Regions from separate parts of the Paenibacillus sp. FSL R5-0473 genome, predicted to be linked through region 2. Evidence: riboswitches for the same ligand, from Rfam matches in the RefSeq annotation. Region 2 holds a riboswitch; the other holds the start of a gene.
What was found. A riboswitch is a leader RNA that binds a small molecule or an ion and turns the genes downstream of it on or off. The one in region 2 is predicted to bind S-adenosylmethionine.
Positions count from the first base shown of each region.

Region 1 (4,223 bases), on a different contig from region 2:
CGTACCCTCGCTGATGCTTGTCCCGTCTTTTAAAGAAAAGGATAGCCAAGCATACGCATGAGGAAACTCCTTCAGTAAATCAACCAGCACTTGTGCTTCCTGCAAGGAAGGAATCGTCTCAAACGCAAGAATATCAGCACCTGCTTCAATTAGCGCCGCCATACGCGGACGGTGAAATGCGACAAGCGTCTCATCCGACACGGCGTAATGTCCCACATACTCTGATCCATCCGCCAGATAGGCGCCGTACGGCCCAACGGACCCGGCAATAATTGGACGTGGACGAAGACAATCTCCTTCGTGATCTACTGTACGTTCTGTTATTTGCTCCTCATTCTCCACCGTCTCGGCACGTACCGAAGGAGCTTCTACAAGCTGACCTGTTGAGCTTTCTCTCCCTACTAAATCACTCTGCACTTCCGCCCATACGGCATCTCTCGCCTGAGCAGCCAACTCCACCGTCTTGCGGATCAGCTCAAGTGCTGCCTGTTCATCGATTCCTCTCTTGCGGAAGCCATCCACCGTCGCCTGATAACTGGATGTAATCGCACAGTCGGCTCCTGCTCGAAAATAATCTGCATGGACCTGAACAATAACATCCGGATTCTCAAGCAACACACGAGCAGACCATAGTGGATCATCGAGATCACATCCATGCTGTTCGAGTTCCGTAGCCAACGCTCCATCCAGAATCATGACTGGATGTTCACGCAGGATCTGTTCTATGGGGTTAGTCTGTTGTTCTTGCGTCATGTACTTTTCCTCTTTTCTTATTCACACGTTCTGTCAGATAATAAGCAGCGTAACATAATGCGATAAACGGAACCCCACAATACAGAGCAATTCGCTGTGTCGGGTCAAAGGCAATACCTATGCATGAAGCCAGACATAATATAAATGAAACAATTGGTACCACCGGATACAGTGGTGTGCGGTAGACCAGATCTTTGACCGCATGTCCTTCCCGGATATATTGTCTGCGGAACATGTATTGGGAAGCGCTGATGCTCATCCATACCGCAACGACAGCCAGACCTGAAATGGAAACCAGCGTAATATACACCGTACCTGGCGCAATAATACTGGACAGCAATGCCAGCGCACCACCCACCATACTAATCAGAAGTGCATTCAGCGGTACTCCGCTTTTGGTCAATTTGGCAAACCACGGAGAGATCGTTCTTTTGTCAGCCAGAGACCAGAGCATCCGTGAAGAAGCATATAGGCCTGAATTGGCAGCAGAGAGAATCGCCGTCAGAATAACAAAGTTCATAATGTCTGCTGCATAGGGTACACCCACCCGCTCCATTACCGCTACAAACGGACTTTCCAGTACACTGGCATCCGACATGGGCAGCAAGGCCGACAAGATAATAATCGTTCCGATGAAGAAAATAACCAAACGCCACAGCGTTGTATGAATAGCCTTTGGTATCGTCTTTTCCGGGTTCTCCGTCTCCCCGGCGGCAATGCCGATTAACTCGGTGCCTGAGAAGGCAAAGTTTACAGCAAGCATGGTCATCAATATCGCTGTAGCTCCATGAGGGAACCACCCGGATGCGGTAATATTCGATAGAAATGGAGCCGGTTCAGAATCCGCCATGGGAATAATACCAAACATGGCTGCGCCACCGATAATAATGAAAATTACGATAGTCACTACTTTTACAGATGAGAACCAGAACTCGGATTCCGCAAAAAATTTCACCGTTAGAGCGTTGAACAGAAAGATCATCAGTGCAAAAACCGCGCTCCATATCCATACGTTCACCGATGGGAACCAGCGCTGCATCAGCAATCCGGCGGCTGTGAATTCGGAGCCAAGCGCAACAGTCCAGGTTAACCAGTATAACCAAGCCACCGTGTAGCCTGTTGCCGGTCCAATATACTTGGCTGCATAACTATGAAATGCTCCCGTCTCTGGCATATGAACAGACAGTTCACCAAGACAGAGCATCACCAGATATACAACGATGGCTCCGATCAGGTAGGACAGAATGGTTCCCAGTGGTCCCGCCTGCTGAATGGTGTAACCTGAGCTGAGGAATAATCCCGTTCCAATGACTCCTCCGAGAGAGAGCATGACCACATGCCGTGCCTGCATTTTCCGCTGAAAATGCCCTTTGTCGTTGTTGTTCTCCATACCTGCTGCTCCCCTACTTCTTCATCCAGAAAAAACAAAAAAGACCCACTCTGCCTAAAGAGTGCGCCGTTACTGACAAATAAAAACAAACGCTCCTATCTATCAGGCTTTCACCCGCTGGAATTAGCACAGTATCCTTCAGATCTGTTGCTGAGGTTTCTAAGGGCCAGTCCCTCCACCTCTCTGGATAAGAAAATGATTTTTTACTAATATAGCGATCTATCATGAATGTGTCAACATTTAAATATTAAATGGCACACCTCGCTATTCGGTGGAAGACCCCGGATTCGTGATGGTGGTCTTTACCTCATACGTGATCGGCACGGTGCTAAAAATTTTATCCCAATCGTCTTTGACTTTTTTCCATGTTTTAGGTTCTTTGATACGCAAGCTATCCCGAAAATCCGCAACATCTACTTTATAGGTATGCTGCAGTTTGTATAACAACTGTCGAATCTGTTGTTTGGCAAGTTCAGCAAATTCTTTTTCCAATTCACTGAGATACGCACCTTTTTCCTCTTCCTCGGGAGCGCGCCAATCCTCCATCAACCAGCCTTCGGATTCAGTCTTCACATGGAATGAAATATCATCGCCAACCACTTTTGGAATTATTGTTGTTTTTTTCTTCTTCATTTCATATACAACAGTGAATCCCGCTTTATTGTATGTCTTCAAGATACCTCCTTTTTCTTTAGGTCTGATCCACGATAGCCCTTCTAGATCCGTTTGGCTGAGTTCCCCGATGAATTTGGTCGTTTTCCCATCAAAGATACTGGCACCGGAGAATTTGTCCTCTCCATTGGAGTTCAGTACATTCTGGAGCAAAAAGCTGGAACCGGATTGCATTTGTGCATCTAATTTGGAGAGTAGAACGGGGTCCAGGATTTTATTGGACAAGTACGAATTACTGGTAATGCCTGTAAGATAAAAGGCTGGAATCCGGGAAGGATCATCTGAAGTCAGTACATCAACAGCGCGATGATGGCTAATCAACACCAGACAGTTAGGACGAATATCGTTATCCCGAAGTACAAAATCCAGCAGCTGGTCCAGACCATACTTTTTGGCGATATCCTTGGACACAACGATAACCTTCAGATGATGTCCGATGAGCGGATGATCTCGTCTCAGTGCAAACTGACGAAAGATTTGCAGCAAGGAATCTCCGGTAAGCTGTTCATTGGAATAGGACGTTTTACCAGAAGCAGGCGAACCGGATTGTTGGCTCTTCTGACTGCTGGAATTACCGGGAGCAATCTGTACCGTGGCCGTCAAATTGTTCTGCTTGGAATACGCTCCTCCCTGAGTTGCGATGTCTTTCTCAAATTCTGTCTCTTTACCGATATCAATTCCAAGACCGACATAGACACTTAGATCCTCTATCTCCCGACTGCTCCAACATCCGGATATCGTTAAGAGAATGCATAATACAGTGGCTAAGCGTAACAACATACGGAATGTAATCATGCATGCTTGCCTCCTTTTTTGCGAATCAGACTTAACAACAGTAGTACCAGAGGTAAAATGCCAAACAAAAATACGGACACATTGCCCAGCATATCTCCTAGTGCAAAAGTATCATCCACTGTTTTGGGTATCATTGCTGTCAGATAAATGAACGGAAGCAGGCCGTACATGATGCCTTTGATTTTTTTGGAACGAAACAAATCACGAATACCCACTGAAGCGCAGTAATGTGTAATTGCTGTAGTCGAAAAGATTTGCATAATCCAGATGACCAGCAATAAGGATTCAAAACGCTCGAATATCAAACCCTGAATTTCGAAGCTTCTTACCAAATCCAGCGTTGGCCAAGTTCGAGTTTTGATGCCATCGAGCGATAAACTGCCTATAACCATCACCACCGTGATCAAGTAGATAATAGTGGATATGAGTATCCCCCAGGTCATCGCTTTATTGCTCTTCTTCGGATTTTTCATATAGGCAGTCATGATTAACATCACCTCATAGCCCGTATAAGATAATAGTGAAGGCTTCAACCCTTGGAAAACGGGCATAATCCCATCACCGAGGACGGGTCTCAGATTGCCAATCTCGAATAGCTGATTACTAAGCAAAA
Region 1 is NZ_JBBORL010000003.1:11,314-15,536, reverse strand. Features, by position in the region: gene mmuM (homocysteine S-methyltransferase) at 1-753, opposite strand, end outside; gene mmuP (S-methylmethionine permease) at 731-2,143, opposite strand; SAM riboswitch class I at 2,236-2,337, opposite strand; gene MKY28_RS31450 (Ger(x)C family spore germination protein) at 2,408-3,610, opposite strand; gene MKY28_RS31445 (spore germination protein) at 3,607-4,223, opposite strand, start outside.
Region 1: another riboswitch for S-adenosylmethionine. It lies ahead of mmuP (S-methylmethionine permease); the one in region 2 lies ahead of MKY28_RS01235 (methionine ABC transporter ATP-binding protein).

Region 2 (4,223 bases):
GTGGTGACTGCAAATACATCGATCCGTTTATGCCTGAGGTTGAAGAGAAATATGCACGTGAACTGACCTTAATTGAGGTCGACGTGGATCAGGTTGGAACTGTTAGTGAAGAGCAGAATATTCTTGGCATTCCGAGCTTTGTGGCGTATACAGATGGCCGCGAACTCGTACGGTATGTGAACAAGCTGCGCAAGTCGAGAGAAGAGATTGAGCAGTTCCTGGATCGCGCAGTTGAGGTGTACAACACGATCCATAAATGATAATAAAAGTATGACAGGTTCATGTTGTAAAAGGGTATAATAAAAAGAACGCCATTTCTCTTGAAATAGGGAAATGGCGTTTGTGTGTTCGACACGTTCTATGTAAGAAACGTTTCTGTACATATCCCAAATGACCTGTGGGTCATTATTTCACCAGACGTTAACATTTTGTCACAAAGCGCGACGTCAATGAACATTTTATCCGGTATAATGAATTTAGTTGTGAAATAAGTGTCAAAGTACCGAAACAAGCGGAGAATATTCTTCGCCATCTTAAACCAACAGCGGGTGAGAAAAAATTGAAACACTTAACTTTGTTTAAATGGTTAACCGTATTAACCTGTCTTGTCATGTTTCTGGCCACTTTTGGTGGAGGCATCGTAACCAAAACGGAATCAGGCCTTGGCTGTGGAACAGAATGGCCTTTATGTAACGGAAAACTCGTTCCCGCACATACTGTGGCTTCACTCATTGAATATTCCCATCGCGCTGTAAGTGCACTGGCTGGACTGTTGTCCATTGCCTCGTTTGTTGCTTTTCTGCGGTTTGGCAAGTCACGCCGTGACCTGCAATTGTTTTCTTTCTTAACTCTGGTATTTGTTATCGTCCAGGGAATCATGGGGGCTTTTGCCGTTGTCTTCTCCCAATCTTCAGCAGTCATGGCACTGCATTTTGGTTTTGCACTGATTGCTTTTGCGAGTTCTCTAATGATGGCGCTGGGCATAAGGCAGGAGGCCAAAGATGGCGGATTGGAGCGCCTGAATAAATACCCTCGGGTTAGCAAAAAATTCAGGAATCTGGTCTGGTTCTCCACCATTTACACATATCTCGTGGTATACACAGGTGCATTTGTGAGTCACACGGATTCTGCCGGTGGATGTTCTGGATTTCCTCTTTGTAACGGTCAGATTATTCCTGAGCTTTCGGGTGGGGTAGCGGTTGCTTTTGCTCACCGTGCAGCAGCTGCGTCGCTCGTGATTGTTATCGCAATCCTGGGTCATTTCGCTTACCGTAATCATCCGGACAACAAGGAAATGCGTACTCTGGGTGTGGTATCCGTTGTTCTTATTCTGATGCAAGTAGTCATTGGTATTTTCATGATGGTGACAATGAACCGTCCGGAAGTATACATGTTCGTAGCTCTTGCTCATATGCTGGATATCGCCATATTGTTCGGAGTCTTAACGTATATGAGTTTCCTGGTGTACAAGCTACATCGCCCGGCTAATCGTTTTTAAATATGAAAGTCCACCATCCAGTGATGTACATCATTGGACAGGTGGACTTTGTTTGATGTCAGAGGGATCAGGGCAACCTATGGCAAGCAGCAATTACACGGAATGGATGATGTGTTACGTTTACGGTGATGAATTCTTGTTGATTTGGAAAAGAGGAGGTTAGATATGCTGCGAACGTTGTTGGGGGAAAAGCCACGTATAAACGAAGGTAAATTGAAGGCAGCGATGGACGCAATGGCGCATACGCTTGAGCTATTTCAACGACAAATGCATGTGGACCATGATCCCACGCATGACTATCGGAAACTGTATGTGTGGACTCAGGGACTCATCTCCTCACTGGATGAACTGGAGCAAAGCTGTTTCGCTGCTGCTCATTTTCGTAAAAAGGTCGTTGCAGGATCAACGGATGATATGACGCCGACTGAAAAAGCCGAGTATGCTCGGTATGTGTATTTCTACAAAGATGGCTTTATCCGCTGCTTTGCCATTCTGGATAAAGTCGGCACGGTATTAAATGAAATATTCCAGTTGAATACTTCAAATACCAAAGCGCATTTTTCTTATTTTACGGTGTTAAGGCAGTTCGACTATGCGAGGGAACATCATGATCTTGCGTTGCTATTAATACAGATCAAGGACTCTTATCGTGAACCGATGAGCAAGCTGCGCAAACGACGTAATATGGAAATTCACTACATGAACTCAGAAATGCACGATGACCTGTGGCAGTTACATCAGACCTTGCAAGGTAAAGTGAAATTGGAGGATCTGAATCAGCATGTGCAGGAAATGCGTCAGGGCGTCGATATGGTCTGTGAAACGTTAACAGCCTCTTATAGTTATATCAATAAAATATGGAAAAGAAATAATTCCCTTTGACAAATCGGAATACTTGGAATATACTGAGTTTCAATCGAATGTTACACGGATATAATTGATATTTCAAAAGTTACGTTCACATTATAAAGCATAAACTACATGAACTTATAAAATCCTACAACAACATATTTCTTATCGAGAGCGGCGGAGGGACAGGCCCGATGAAGCCCGGCAACCGATTTGTAACGACATGATACATGTATCATTCGTTATAGATGTTAGGTGCTAATTCCTACAAAATGGTGCAAGACACGATTTTGGCAGATGAGAAGGTATATTCTTTCACGTGAAGAGCCCTCTTTGTATCTGCAAAGGGCTCTTTTTTTGTACTTTAAGGGGAGTTTTCCTTTAGATCGGGTAAAGATACATGTAGGTGGTTGGAAAGGGGCAAGTGCGATTGATTGAATTAAAAGGTTTAACGAAAACGTACGGCAAAGGGAAAAAATCTACAACAGCGTTATCCGAGCTGAATTTGAGCATCCAAAAGGGTGAAATCTACGGTGTGATTGGCCATTCTGGAGCGGGCAAAAGCACATTGATTCGCTGCATTAATTTGCTGGAACGGCCTACGGAGGGTGAGGTATGGGTCGACGGAATCAACTTGACTGAACTGAGCAAAACCGAATTGCAGCAACAGAGACGCAAGATCGGGATGATTTTTCAACACTTTAATCTGTTATCTTCGGCAACGGTATATGACAATGTAGCTTTTCCACTAAAGCTTGTGAATACACCCAAGGAAGCTATTGATCGCAAAGTGAAGGAAATGCTCGCACTGGTTGGTCTGGAGCACCATAGCAGCAAATATCCGGCTCAATTATCGGGTGGACAGAAACAACGTGTAGGGATTGCGAGAGCACTTGCAAGTGATCCAAATGTACTTCTCTGTGATGAGGCTACTTCGGCACTTGATCCGCAGACGACAAATTCAATCCTGAAGTTATTGCTCGACATTAATGAAAAGTACAACCTTACGATTGTGCTGATCACACATGAGATGCATGTCATTCAGAACATCTGTGACAAGGTGGCTGTCATTCATCAAGGTGGCATTGTGGAACAAGGACCTGTAACAGACGTGTTCCTGAAGCCGCAGCATGCGATTACGCGGGACTTCATGATGCGTGACCATGAAGCTGGACTTGCTCTGGAAGAGACCGCTCTGGCAAATGCAGGCGTTGAATTGCAGGCAGGTGCTGCTTCCAAACTTGTGAAGATATCCTTTCTGGGTAACAAAACGTATGAAGCGATTTTGTCTAGAACGGTACGTAAAACAGGCGTGGATTTTGCCATCCTGCAAGGTACAATCTCTACGATCAAACAGGTTCCTTATGGGCAGCTGACCGTTCGGTTCGAGGGTGATTCAAATGCGATTGATCGGACGATATCAGAATTAACCGCTGAGGGACTTGATGTGGAGGTGCTTCGTTAGATGGATTTTTCAACCGTACGTTGGGAAGAGGTTGGTAAAGCTTCCATAGAGACACTGCAAATTTTGGGTGTATCAGGCTTGTTTACCGTTATCTTAGGTTTACCGCTCGGAGTACTGCTGTTCATGACAGCCCGATCTGCTTCGATTAAGTCACGGGCAGTGTACACTATACTATCCCTGATTGTGAATATTTTGCGCTCAGTCCCATTTATCATATTGATTGTTGCTCTTATTCCATTCACTCGTATACTCGTCGGTACAGCTACGGGGGTGCTCGGCGTTATACCTCCTTTGGTGATTTCAGCAGCTCCTTATTTTGCTCGATTGGTGGAGACGACGTTGCGAGAAGTTGATCGTGGTGTCATTGAAGCGGCACAGTCGATGGGTGCATCGACCGGACAGATTGTAAGA
Region 2 is NZ_JBBORL010000001.1:246,977-251,199, forward strand. Features, by position in the region: gene MKY28_RS01220 (thioredoxin family protein) at 1-260, shown strand, start outside; gene MKY28_RS01225 (COX15/CtaA family protein) at 560-1,498, shown strand; gene MKY28_RS01230 (Cthe_2314 family HEPN domain-containing protein) at 1,664-2,380, shown strand; SAM riboswitch class I at 2,510-2,651, shown strand; gene MKY28_RS01235 (methionine ABC transporter ATP-binding protein) at 2,778-3,812, shown strand; gene MKY28_RS01240 (methionine ABC transporter permease) at 3,813-4,223, shown strand, end outside.